Regions from separate parts of the Enterococcus olivae genome, predicted to be linked through region 3. Evidence: a T-box and tRNA genes for the amino acid it is inferred to sense, from the RefSeq annotation. Region 3 holds a T-box; the other regions hold tRNA genes.
The links. A T-box is a leader RNA that pairs with one kind of tRNA and senses whether it is charged. The one in region 3 lies ahead of argS (arginine--tRNA ligase), so its partner is inferred to be a tRNA-Arg.
Positions count from the first base shown of each region.

Region 1: it has a tRNA-Arg gene. The T-box ahead of argS (arginine--tRNA ligase) is inferred to sense a tRNA for this amino acid. The anticodon was not compared.
Region 2: it has a tRNA-Arg gene. The T-box ahead of argS (arginine--tRNA ligase) is inferred to sense a tRNA for this amino acid. The anticodon was not compared.

Region 1 is NZ_JBSMVT010000008.1:5,646-9,937, reverse strand. Features, by position in the region: gene ACWODM_RS07015 (PTS fructose transporter subunit IIABC) at 1-986, shown strand, start outside; gene ACWODM_RS07010 (class II fructose-bisphosphate aldolase) at 1,004-1,843, shown strand; tRNA gene ACWODM_RS07005 (tRNA-Arg) at 2,233-2,304, opposite strand; gene rpoN (RNA polymerase factor sigma-54) at 2,360-3,676, shown strand; gene ACWODM_RS06995 (sugar-binding transcriptional regulator) at 3,921-4,292, shown strand, end outside.
Region 2 is NZ_JBSMVT010000025.1:7,091-11,382, reverse strand. Features, by position in the region: gene ACWODM_RS13165 (GNAT family N-acetyltransferase) at 1-824, shown strand, start outside; gene ACWODM_RS13160 (glycoside hydrolase family 1 protein) at 843-2,231, shown strand; tRNA gene ACWODM_RS13155 (tRNA-Arg) at 2,392-2,463, shown strand; gene ACWODM_RS13150 (hypothetical protein) at 2,599-3,372, shown strand; gene ACWODM_RS13145 (ABC transporter ATP-binding protein) at 3,553-4,292, shown strand, end outside.
Region 3 is NZ_JBSMVT010000001.1:287,044-291,335, reverse strand. Features, by position in the region: gene argJ (bifunctional ornithine acetyltransferase/N-acetylglutamate synthase) at 1-89, shown strand, start outside; gene argB (acetylglutamate kinase) at 102-842, shown strand; gene argF (ornithine carbamoyltransferase) at 859-1,866, shown strand; T-box leader at 1,923-2,118, shown strand; gene argS (arginine--tRNA ligase) at 2,187-3,878, shown strand; gene ACWODM_RS01575 (Crp/Fnr family transcriptional regulator) at 3,989-4,292, shown strand, end outside.

The DNA.
Region 1 (4,292 bases), on a different contig from region 3:
TATCATTCATGTTGCCATTTGTTGTCGCTGGAGGGATTTTAATTGCGATTTCATTTATGTTTGGTATTCATTCATCTAATCCTGATTCTGATCAGTATAACAGCTTTGCTGCATTTCTTAATTCAGTTGGTAGTGGGGCTGGTCTAGGACTGATGGTTCCCATTTTTGCTGGATACGTTGCATTTAGTATCGCAGATCGACCTGGTTTAGCACCAGGTGTTATTGGTGGAATGATTGCTACACAAGGAGGATCCGGATTCTTAGGTGGATTATTTGCTGGGTTTCTAGCAGGTTATGTTATCTTGTTGCTGAAAAAAGTGCTTGTAAAAATGCCTAAATCTTTACAGGGGTTGAATCCAGTCTTGCTGTATCCTGTATTAGGTACATTAGCAACGACAATCACTATTCAGTATGTGATTAATACACCAGTAAGTAATATGAATGCAGCTTTAACTAATTGGTTGACGGGAATGACAGGGTCTAATGCAATCATCGTGGGAGCGATTCTTGGTGGGGTTCTCGTAAGTGATATGGGTGGACCTTTAAATAAAATTGCCTATGCCTTTGGGATTCAAATGATTGCTAGTGGGGTTTATGAACCGATGGCAGCATTGATGGCAGGAGGAATGATTCCTCCGATTGGTGCTGGATTAGCAACAACATTTTTCAAAAATAAATTTACTACCAACGAAAGAGAAGCTGGTAAAGTTGCATATGTTCTAGGTGCCTCTTTTATTACAGAAGGTGTCATTCCTTTTGCTGCAGCTGATCCATTACGTGTGATTCCAGCTAATATTATTGGAGCCGCAGTAGGTGGTGGATTGTCGATGGCTTTAGGCATTACTTTATCTGCACCACATGGAGGATTATTCGTTATTCCGATTGCAGTAAATCATCCAATTATTTATATCGGTTGTATTTTGGTAGGAAGTGTTGTAAGTGCTCTGATTATTGGTTTGAGTAAAAAACCGTTAGAAATTAAATAATATTAGGAGGAGAATAAATGTTAGTAACGTCAAAAGAATTATTTCAACAAGCAAAAGAAAATGGTTATGCTATTCCAGCACCAAATTTTATTGATGTGGAGTCGATGAAGGTATATTTGGAAGTTGCAGAAGAATTGAATGTACCAGTTATTTTAGCTTTAGCTGAATCACACTTAGATTTGATTTCTTTAGAAGAAGCCGCTCTGAACGGAAAATATTTTGGAGAAAAAGCGAAAGTACCGGTTGTTCTTCATTTGGATCATGGGATGACACCAAGTGTTATCAAAAAAGCAATTGATTTAGGGTTCACTTCTGTCATGATTGATGCTTCACAGGATGAATTTGCAGCAAATGTAGCAAAAACTAAAGAAATTATTACCTATGCTCATCCTAAAGGGGTAGTTGTGGAAGCGGAAATTGGTCATGTAGGCTCAGGTGTCAATTATGAAAATCATGAGCATACAGATTCTAAATATACGACAGTCGAAGATGCAGTTAACTTTATTCAAGAAACCAATGTTGATTCTTTAGCAATTTCAATAGGAACTGCACATGGAATGTATAAGGGAGTACCTGAAATTAATTTTGAGCGATTAAATGAAATTGCGAAAGCGGTGGATACTCCGTTAGTGTTACACGGAGGTTCTTCATCAGGTGATGAGAATTTAGCACGATGTGGTCGTGAAGGAATTGCCAAAATTAATGTTTTCTCTGATTTAGTGAATGCCGCAATGGACGGAATCACGGAGACGAAGCCAGTCAATTATCTAGAGGTAAAAGAAGCAGCTAAACAAGGAATGAGAGAATGTTTGACTCATTACTATGGAGTGTTTGGGACAGAAAAGTATAACGATTAATTAGAATAGATAATAGAGTATCTTAACGGGTGCTCTATTTTTACTGTTTTTTGTTACCCAGAATAGAGAGTTTGCCAATAGAAAACAAATGGGGCTGTGACATAAGTCACTTTATTACTCCAATAAACGAATTAAAAAATATAATTTTATTAAAATGTTTGTTACGAAGTTTCATTATTTGATTACAAATACTAATGGAAAAACTTTTCCAAAACAAAAAAGATGACTTGAATTTCCCAAAGTTCGGAAATTCAAGTCATCTTTTTATTTATGTCACAGCCCGTTTGTTAGTAATGAACTATGAATTTCATTTTTATAGTATTCATACTTGTGAAACCTCATTTTGCCTTTTCGATAACTTTCAAGTATACTGTAATCAGTTACAACAACGCATCCTAAGGGAATCGAACCCCTGTCTCAAGAACCGGAATCTTGCGTGATATCCACTACACTAAGGATGCTGAACACTTTTAATAGTTTAGCGGACTTTAAGAAAAAAAACAAGGGGAAATAACAATGAAATTTCAGCAGCAATTTTCACAGCAACAAAAACAAATACAAAAATTGGCAATGACTCAGAAATTGCAGCAGTCGATTCAGGTACTACAGTTTTCTACCGAGGAATTGACCGATTTTATCGATAACCAAGCCTTGGAAAATCCTTTATTAGACGTGACTCCGCCGGATTATACTTCTAACTACTCCAAACCAAGAACTTCTACTGGGACTGAAATGAATTATTTGAGTCAGATCCCTGATAACAACCTTTCCCTTTTTGAGCACCTGATTGATCAGATCCACTTGAATTATCGGGATACATATTTGCGTACCTTGGTTCTGTATTTAGTCGAGTATATTGATTTGAACGGTTTTCTAACGATTTCTTTGGATGAAGCTGTTCGAAAGACAGGTGGGACGCCGATCCAGCTCTTGGATGCCTTGACGTTGATCCAACAACTAGATCCAGCTGGCGTTGGGGCTAGAAATCTGCAAGAGTGTTTGATGCTTCAAACTGAGCGTGATAATTACGCACCCGAATTAGCCTATATCATGCTGGAGGAATGTTTTGATGAATTAGTAGAACGTAAATGGGAGAAGATTGCCAAAATTTTTTCTGTTACCTTACCAGAAGTCCAGAAGGTTTTCGACTACATCCAAACCTTAACACCTACCCCAGGAGCTTCTTTTGGCTCAACAGAAGGTTTATATATCATTCCTGATTTGACCGTGAAAATCAAAGGAGACAGGATTCAGGTGTCGTCTCATCGAAACGGTGCACCGGAAGTTAAATTTCAACAAAATTATTTCGATCAAATGAAGCAAAGTGGTGATCCAGAAGTACTGGAGTATCTTAAAGAAAAAAAGCAAGACTTTGAGTGGTTGAAAAAAACCGTCGAGCAGCGAGGCGATACCATATTTAATGTAGGAAAAGCGATTGTTGCTCGTCAACAAGACTTCTTTTTGAAAAAAGAGCATCCGATCAAACCGCTTATTTTGAAGGATATCTCTGAAGAGCTAGAGATTCATGAATCAACTGTCAGCCGTGCTGTCAATGGAAAATATTTAGAGACCGAGTTTGGTGTGTTTGAATTGAAGCGTTTCTTTAGTCAGAAGCTCACTTCAGATGAAGGAGAGGAACGATCGACAAGCGATGTGAAAAATCGTTTGAAAGACTTGATCGATTCTGAAAGTAAAAAGAAACCATTCTCTGATCAAAAATTGGTAGACTTGTTGAAAGAAGAAGGAATCGAAATCTCTAGACGAACGGTTGCAAAATATCGTGATGCTCTGAAGATTCCAAGTTCTTCTAAGCGAAAACGATACGATGAATAGAAAATAGCACGAGGACGTCGAAGAAAGCAGCAAGATTTTTCGGCATCCTTGTTTTTTGTAAAAAAAATGTAAAAAGTGCGTATATATCCTTAATTTTATTCATGTATGAGTTGATAAATAAGAATGAACATGCTAGAATTATTTGTGTAAGGAATTGAAGAAAGAAGGTAAATTTGCTTTTTTTTACAACGGATGGGTCATATTAAGTCTATCTGGGACTAAAATTGTCCAACGGAGGTTGCATATGCTTGACGAACTTAAATTGTTTGAAACGATTGCACCAGATTTCTTAGCAGTTATTCAGGAAAGATATCGAATTCTGCAAAGTATTTATTGGATGCAGCCAGTTGGAAGACGAACACTTTCAGAGAGCTTGGATATGACAGAACGGATGTTGCGAACAGAAACAGATTTGCTGAAAAAACTTCAATTAATTGATTCTTCAAAAAGTGGTATGATGTTGACTACTAAAGGAGAAGATGTTTATAATAAATTAGGTAGTATGATGGATCAATTGTTTGGTATGCATCAGATTGAGAAACGGCTGGCACATCACTTTGGAATTGACCGCTGTCTGATCACAAGTGGTAATAGCGATCAGCAGGTCAAGGTAATC
Region 2 (4,292 bases), on a different contig from region 3:
CGTATCCTTTCTATCGTCGCTACGGTTATGAATTAGTTTTTGAGCGTATTTCTTACCAGCTTCCTAGCCATCAATGGCCAGACAGTAAGAAGGGATCCGGACATGTTCGCCGCCAACCTTGGGAAGAAGCGAAGGAGATCATCAAAAACATCTATGAGACTTCTAATCGGAAGAATCAGGGAGGCTTACATCGAGAGAACTGGTGGTACGAATACAAATTTCATATTCAGCGTCCCTACTATTTTGCCGTCTATTACAATGCTGCAGGAGAAGCTGAAGGTTACTTGGTGTATCAAATCAAGGATGGACTTTTCGATTGTGCGGAGTGGGAATTCTTAACAGGAGAGGCTTATACTGGTTTGAATCGTTATATTGCCACCCACAAGGAATCCGTTCGTGAGATTCGTTATGAACAAGGCTATAACAAAAACAGCGGCTTCTTTTTAAATGAAACGCCATTGGCAAAAGCGGTTATTCGACCAGAAATGATGGTCCGGATCGTTGATTTACAACAATTTATGCAACGCTATCCTTTAGAAAAGCTCGAACGATCCTTTGCCTTTGTTATCGAGGAAGATCGTTATGCGCCTTGGAATCAAGGGATTTTTGAGATAGATGCTGTGACAAAAGAAGTCCGCAAAGTCAAAAGCAGTGTCTTGCCTCAAGTCAAAGGGACGATCCAGCGTTTGACACAGCTCTTACTAGGATATCAAACCTTGCAGGAACTACTTTTTTTCGATCAGCTGACTGTAGATGAAGAGATCCAAAAAACTGTAACAGAGATTTTACCGAAACAAGTACCTGTATTGGAAGACTATTTTTAAATAAAGGGAGAGAAAAGGATGACAGTTAAATTTCCAGAAAACTTTTGGTGGGGATCCTCCGCGAGTGGTCCACAGACAGAAGGACGTTATGAAAATGATGGGAAAAGTGAGAGTATTTGGGACCATTGGTTTCAAACAGAGCCAGAAAAATATTTTGATGGCGTAGGACCAGAAAAAACTTCTCGTGTCTATAAAAAATACAAAGAAGATATCCAGTTGATGAAACAAATCGGTCATAATACTTTTCGTACTTCGATTCAATGGAGTCGGCTGATTCCCAACGGTGTAGGAGAAGTCAATCAGGAAGCTGTACGATTTTATAATGATTACATCGATGAGTTGATTGCCAATGGGATCGAACCCTTTATGAATTTGTATCATTTCGACATGCCTTTTGCACTCCAAGAAAAAGGTGGCTGGTTGAGCCGTGAAACAGTCGAAGCCTACGTCGTGTATGTGAAAACTTGTTTTGAATTATTTGGCGATCGTGTCAAACACTGGTTTACCCACAACGAACCAGTTGTTCCAGTGGAAGGTGGCTATTTGTATCAATTTCATTATCCTTGTGAGATAGATATGAAAAAAGCAGTGACTGTCGGTTATCATGAAGTGCTCTCTAGCGCAAAAGCGATCCAAGCCTATCATGAAATGGGACTAGATGGAGAAATAGGGATCATTTTGAATCTGACGCCTAGTTATCCGAGAGATGAAAAAAATCCGGAAGACGTCAAAGCAGCGAAGATTGCAGATGCCTTCTTCAATCGTTCTTTCCTAGATCCTTCTGTTAAGGGAGAATTTCCAGCTGACTTGGTAGAGATCGTGAAAGATTTAGAGATGCTCCCTGAGATCCATGAAGGAGATTTGGAGACGATTCAAAACAATACTGTAGATATTTTAGGGATCAACTACTATACACCACGCCGAATCAAAGCGAAAGAAACACCAGTAGATCATACACATGGCCCGATGCCAGATGATTATTTTGATGTTTACGACATGCCTGGTAAAAAAATGAATCCTTATCGTGGTTGGGAAATCTATGAAAAAGGAATCTATGACATTCTAACGAATACGAGAGAAAATTATGGCAATATTCGTTGCTACATTTCTGAAAATGGGATGGGTGTCGAAGGAGAAGAACGTTTTATCAATGATCAGGGTCAAATCGAAGACGATTATCGGATTGAATTCGTCAAGGATCATTTGTCTTATGTTCATCAAGCCATTCAAGAAGGAACTAATTGCGTGGGTTATCATATGTGGACATGTATGGATAACTGGTCATGGTTGAATGCTTACAAAAACCGTTATGGCTTTATTGCCGTTGATCTTGCACAAGAAGGCAAACGAACGATCAAAAAATCAGGTCATTGGTATAAGACAGTATCTGACAACAATGGGTTTTAAATGCGAATCCAATGATCATTCATAGTTGGTGTTTAAAGACAAACATTTTTCCCCAATAAAGAGCTTCAAATTGAAAAATCTTTTTCGCCAGCCTTGCGTTCTTTCAAGGTTAGCGATAAAATAAAAGAGGTCTTTTAATCAGTTGATTAGAGATCTCAAAGTCTCCTTAGTTTAATGGATAGAACAAGAACCTCCTAAGTTCTAGATGCAGGTTCGATTCCTGCAGGAGACGTTGGATAAGGATAGTCCCCTGTAACATTCTAGGGTCTATCTTTTTTTCTGCTTCAATTTGAGTCATCTAGTTTTCCTGGAAAACGCTTTCTTGTTGGTCTATTGATGATATAATAGAAACAAAAAGGAGAAAACGATGGCTTATCATACGTTTAAATTTCTTCGGAGAAGGCGAAAAGATCCAAAATGGCGCGATGAATACCATCTTGCGTTGCTGAAACGTTTGTGTTCGGTTGCTTCTATACTATTAGTAGTTGTGGTGATTTTAAATATAGGCAAATATTCTATTCAGGTTGAGTCAGTCAATGAGGCACCGAGTGTCACGCGAAGCTCTGTTACGGTTGAAGCGGCAATCTATGAGGAGGAGATTCAGACAGATCCGTCCGAGGAAGTGGAGAGCTCTCCTTATGCGGTGGATCCGGCGATTCTTTTTAATCGAAAAACGTCTGAGAATCACTTTTACCCGATGGCGACCTTTGGCTTTTTTTCAGTCAATGCCCCCAATCTCTTTCGATTGGAAAGAATCGGAGAATCAAGGCTACAAATAAAAATTTTTGATTATTATATAGGTGGCGACTTTCCTGAACATGATCAAAGCTTCGAACACAGTGTTAGTTATGAGCTGTCTGTGGTAACGATTCCTACAAAAGAAATCACTATCTTTAATGGAGCTAAGATGGGACCTGGAAAGCGAACGGTCAAAGTCAACACAGAATTGAAGTTATTGCCCGAAACTGTTGATAGTATTGATAGTTTTAGCGATTTTTCGAATTACAAGTATTATCTCTTTCATAATAGTCAAGGGGAGGTATCGTTGATTGTTCCCAACTTTGCCGGCAACGTGGGTGTTGAAGACCTCGAGACGATGGCGGAATATAATCTATTAACTCCGGAAGAAGATATCTACTAAACTTAAGAAAGACCTAGTGAAAGGCTAAGGTCTTTTTGATTTCTTTCTATTAGAATAGGTCGTAGCAATCGAAAGTGAACCGCCAAGGACAATTGAAGCGAAGATTCTTGAAACAAGAGAAAAATCTGTTAGACTATTCTTGGTGAATGGAAATCTGAATGAAAAGGAGAAAATGATTCAATGACATATGCACTTGAAATAAAAGAGTTAAAAAAAACCTATGACACGGGTGTTAAAGCCTTGCGTGGCATTGATCTAACCGTGGAGGAAGGCGATTTTTATGCACTGTTAGGACCAAACGGCGCAGGAAAATCGACCACGATCGGAATCGTGACTTCTTTGGTCAATAAAACATCGGGAACAGTAAAGATTTTCGATTACGATATTGACAATGATTTGGTACGTGCAAAGCAACAAATCGGACTTGTACCGCAGGAATTTAATTTTAATCCTTTTGAGACTGTCCAACAAATCGTGGTCAATCAAGCAGGTTATTATGGTGTTTCTCGCAAGGAAGCATTGAAACGCAGTGAGAAGTATCTCAAGCAATCGAATTTATGGGAGAAACGCCATGTGCGTGCGAGGATGCTTTCAGGAGGAATGAAACGCCGATTGATGATCGCTCGGGCACTGATGCATGAACCCCGTTTGCTTATTCTGGACGAACCAACTGCGGGAGTCGATATTGAACTGAGACGTGAGATGTGGCATTTCTTACAAGAATTGAATCAAGCAGGGACAACTATTATTTTGACCACGCATTATCTGGAAGAAGCGGAGATGCTGTGTCGAAATATCGGGATCATCCAATCAGGAGAACTAATTGAAAATACCAGTATGAAATCTCTCTTATCGAAACTGCAATATGAAACCTTCTTGTTTGACCTTGGCCCCTTCGATAATCCGCCAACAATTACTGG
Region 3 (4,292 bases):
CTTTACAAGCCGGCAAAGCATTTGGTCAGGCGTGGGGCTGCGATTTGACGTACGAATATGTGAAAATAAATGCACTGTATCATACTTAGGAGGCCGAGAAAATGAAAACAATTGTCGTAAAAATGGGTGGTGTCGCTTCAGATAATCTAAATAGCGCTTTTTTTGATAAAATTTCTTCATGGCAGGATCAAGGCTATCATGTGATCATCGTTCATGGCGGCGGACATTATATATCTAAAATGATGAATACTTTAGGTTTGGAAGTAGAGGTCAAACAAGGCTTGCGTGTCACATCAAAAGAAACATTGGAGATCACACGGATGGTTCTCTTGGGACAGGTCCAGCCGATGATCACTACCTACTTTCAAAAAGCCGGCTTTCAGGCACTCGGTTTGAACGCAGGCTGTGATCAGTTGATTCAGGGACAGGTGATCAATGAAAATGCACTAGGCTTTGTAGGAGAAGTGACGCAAGTCAACAAGCAGCTTTTGGATATGCTTCTGCAAAAAAATCACGTGCCAGTCATCGCTCCACTGGGTATCACCAGCTCGGGACAGTGGCTAAATATCAACGCTGATGAAGTAGCTTGCAAAGTCGCTGCCAGTATTCAGGCAGAAAAACTATTTTTATTGACGGATGTTCCGGGGATCAAAAAAGAATCTGAATGGCTAAAAGAAATCTCTATTGATGATGTTCCACAGTTGAAGTCTGAGCAGGTAGTTACAGGTGGTATGCTACCTAAGCTGGACAGTGCCTGTAAAGCATTGCGTTCTGGTGTAAAAACAGTTTGTATCAGCAATACGATTCATTCCTGTGGCACAGAGATAAAAGTAGCCGTTTGAAAAGTGGAGGGATAAAATGATTTTTCAAGGAAAAAGTTTTTTGGCAGAAAAAGATTTTACAAAAGATGAACTACAATATTTGATTGATTTTTCTAAACATTTAAAGAACCTGAAAAAAAGAGGGATTCCGCATCGCTATTTAGAAGGACAAAACATTGCCTTACTGTTTGAAAAAAACTCCACAAGAACGAGAGCGGCCTTTACGGTTGCGGCCAACGATTTAGGTGCACACCCAGAATTTTTGGGAGCCAATGACATTCAGCTTGGTAGCAAAGAGTCTGTGTCAGATACTGCGAAGGTTTTGGGAAGTATGTTTGATGGGATCGAATATCGTGGATCAAGTCAAGATGTCGTAGAATCTTTGGCGGAACATGCAGGAGTTCCCGTCTGGAACGGCTTGACCGATGACTGGCATCCTACACAAATGATTGCCGACTTTTTGACGATTCAGGAGAATTTTGGATATCTTGAGGGAATCAATCTCGTGTACTGTGGAGATGGCAGAAACAATGTAGCCAATTCCTTGCTAGTCACAGGAGCGATCTTAGGGACTAATGTTCGGATCGTTTCACCAAAGGAATTACAGCCTGAAGAAAAAGTTGTTGCCTTTGCTCAAAAATTTGCAGCTGATTCTGGAGCAAAGCTTGTAGTGACAGACAGTGTGGAGGAGGGCGTCAGCAATGCGGATGTCTTGTATACCGATGTTTGGGTATCGATGGGTGAAGAAGAAAAATTTGCAGAGCGGATCGAATTGCTTCTACCGTACCAAGTCAATCAGAAAATGATTGAGCTAGCACAAAATGAAGATGTGATCTTTATGCACTGCTTGCCAGCATTTCATGACACGAACACCAAATATGCCAAAGACATTCTTGAAAAATTCGGTTTGCAAGAAATGGAAGTCACCGATGAAGTATTCAACGGCAAATATGCACAGCAGTTCGAACAAGCTGAAAATCGTCTGCATTCCATCAAGGCGATCATGGCAGCGACGTCCGGGAATTTATTCATTACCAAAGTTTAATGAACTTTAGACTAGCTTATTAAGAAATGATTTGCTATAATCTGATTTAGTTATATATGGATTTGACGATCAAGAAGAGTAGCTTTTTGTTTTTTTATAGCGAGTTCGGGCAGGTGGAAGCCGGATGAAAAAGAAAAGTGAAGCGCACTTGTGAAAATTTGCTTAGCAAACGGTCTCTGCCGTTATCAGATAAAAGTGGGTTCAAAAGAATTGGACAACCAGAGTGGTACCGCGGGAAATCTCGTCTCTAGTGTTAGCTAACACTGGAGTTTTTTTGTGCTCTTGATAGCAAATCGGACTATTTTTTAGGAGGAGAATGAATGAAAAACAAAGACATCGTTGCAAAAGAAATATTCGCCGTTGTAAATGAAGAACTGACTTTAGAACAAGTAACCAAGCTATTGGAAAATCCTAAATCAACAGAGCATGGAGATGTAGCTTTCCCAGCTTTTTCTTTAGCTAAGATCTATCGGAAAGCGCCGCAGCAAATTGCTGCTGATCTAGCAGAAAAAATCGATGGTGGCTCTTTTGAAAAAATCGAAGTTGTTGGCCCGTATTTGAATTTCTTTATGAATAAAGCCGTTGTTAGTGAAAATGTTTTGGCAACCGTTGTTAAAGAAAAAAATCATTATGGTGACAGCACGGTAGGGAATCATGCGAATGTTCCAATCGACATGTCCTCACCAAATATCGCAAAACCAATCTCTATGGGGCATCTACGTTCAACAGTTATCGGAAATTCGATTGGCTTCATTTTGGAAAAAATTGGTTACCATCCGATTCGGATCAATCACTTGGGGGACTGGGGCACACAATTTGGTAAGTTGATCGTTGCCTATAAAAAATGGGGTTCAGAAGAAGCCGTTAGAAATGAACCAATTCAAGAGCTACTGCGTATTTATGTGCAATTCCATGAAGAGGCTGAAAATGATTCTGCACTGGAAGATGAAGCGCGTGCCTGGTTCAAAAAACTAGAAGATGGCGATGAAGAAGCCCTAGAATTATGGCAATGGTTCCGTGATGAATCATTGAAAGAATTCAACAAAATCTATGGTATGTTGGAAGTTTCCTTCGACTCATTGAATGGAGAAGCCTTCTATAATGACAAAATGGATGAAGTTATCGATCTATTGGAAGAAAAAGGCTTACTCAAAGAAGATCGTGGCGCATCGATTGTAGATTTGTCAAAATATGACCTAAACCCAGCCTTGATCCGCAAATCTGATGGGGCAACCTTATACATTACTCGTGATATGGCGGCAGCTATCTATCGTAAGAGAACCTACGATTTTGCAAAATCATTGTATGTAGTTGGGAATGAGCAAAGCTATCACTTTAAGCAATTGAAAGCGACCTTGAAAGAAATGGACTATGACTGGTCGGACGATATGTATCATATTCCTTTTGGTTTGATCACTCAAGGTGGGAAAAAACTTTCCACTCGTAAAGGAAAAATCGTGTTACTAGAAGAAGTACTAAATCAAGCGATTCAGTCTGCCAAAGAACAGATCGCTGAAAAAAATCCTGAGTTACAGAATAAAGAAGAAGTGGCCAAACAGGTCGGTGTCGGAGCCGTTATTTTCCATGATCTGAAAAATGATCGTTTGAATACCTTTGATTTCACTTTGGAAGAAGTAGTTCGTTTTGAAGGAGAGACCGGACCATATGTCCAATATGCCCATGCTCGGGCCGTTAGTTTGCTAGAGAAAGCTGAATTTGTTCCAAGTGCCGATCAGAAATACGCACTAACCGATGAAAGCAGCTGGGAAGTAGTCAAACTGATTCAGTCTTATCCGGAGATCGTTCAGCAAGCAGCCGACCAATACGAACCTTCGATCATCGCAAAACATGCGATCAAGCTGGCCCAAGGTTTTAATAAATTTTATGCTCACACTAAGATTTTAGAAGACAATGAGCAAAAAGAAGCTCGTTTAGCTTTGGTTTATGCAGTCACAGTTCTTTTAAAAGAAGACTTGCGTTTGCTAGGCTTACATGCGCCAGATAAAATGTAAGAAAGAATAGATTCATAAAAAAGAAACCGTCAGACGAAACGGTTTCTTTTTTTTTTTGCCTCCAAAGGCTTGCCAGACACTTAATTTATGAATGTATAAAAGAAAAGTGCTTGTTTCCTCGTAATGGTTTGTTTAAAGATACAGTGTATCCTTTTACGGCAATTGCTTATACCAATATAGAAATTGTCTCTATTCCTGTCAAAGTTTTCGAAGAGATCATTAGTCGAACGCCTAAACAATTGATGAAGTGGATTGAAATTCAATCAGATATCATGGAAATGAATATCATAAAAATCCAAAAAGGTTCGGTAAATAATGCCAATCAGCGAGTAATTACGACGTTGGCGATATTACACAAAGGTTTAGGGGAATATCAGGAATTGAAAGGGATATCTACGATTAGCTATCCTCTTA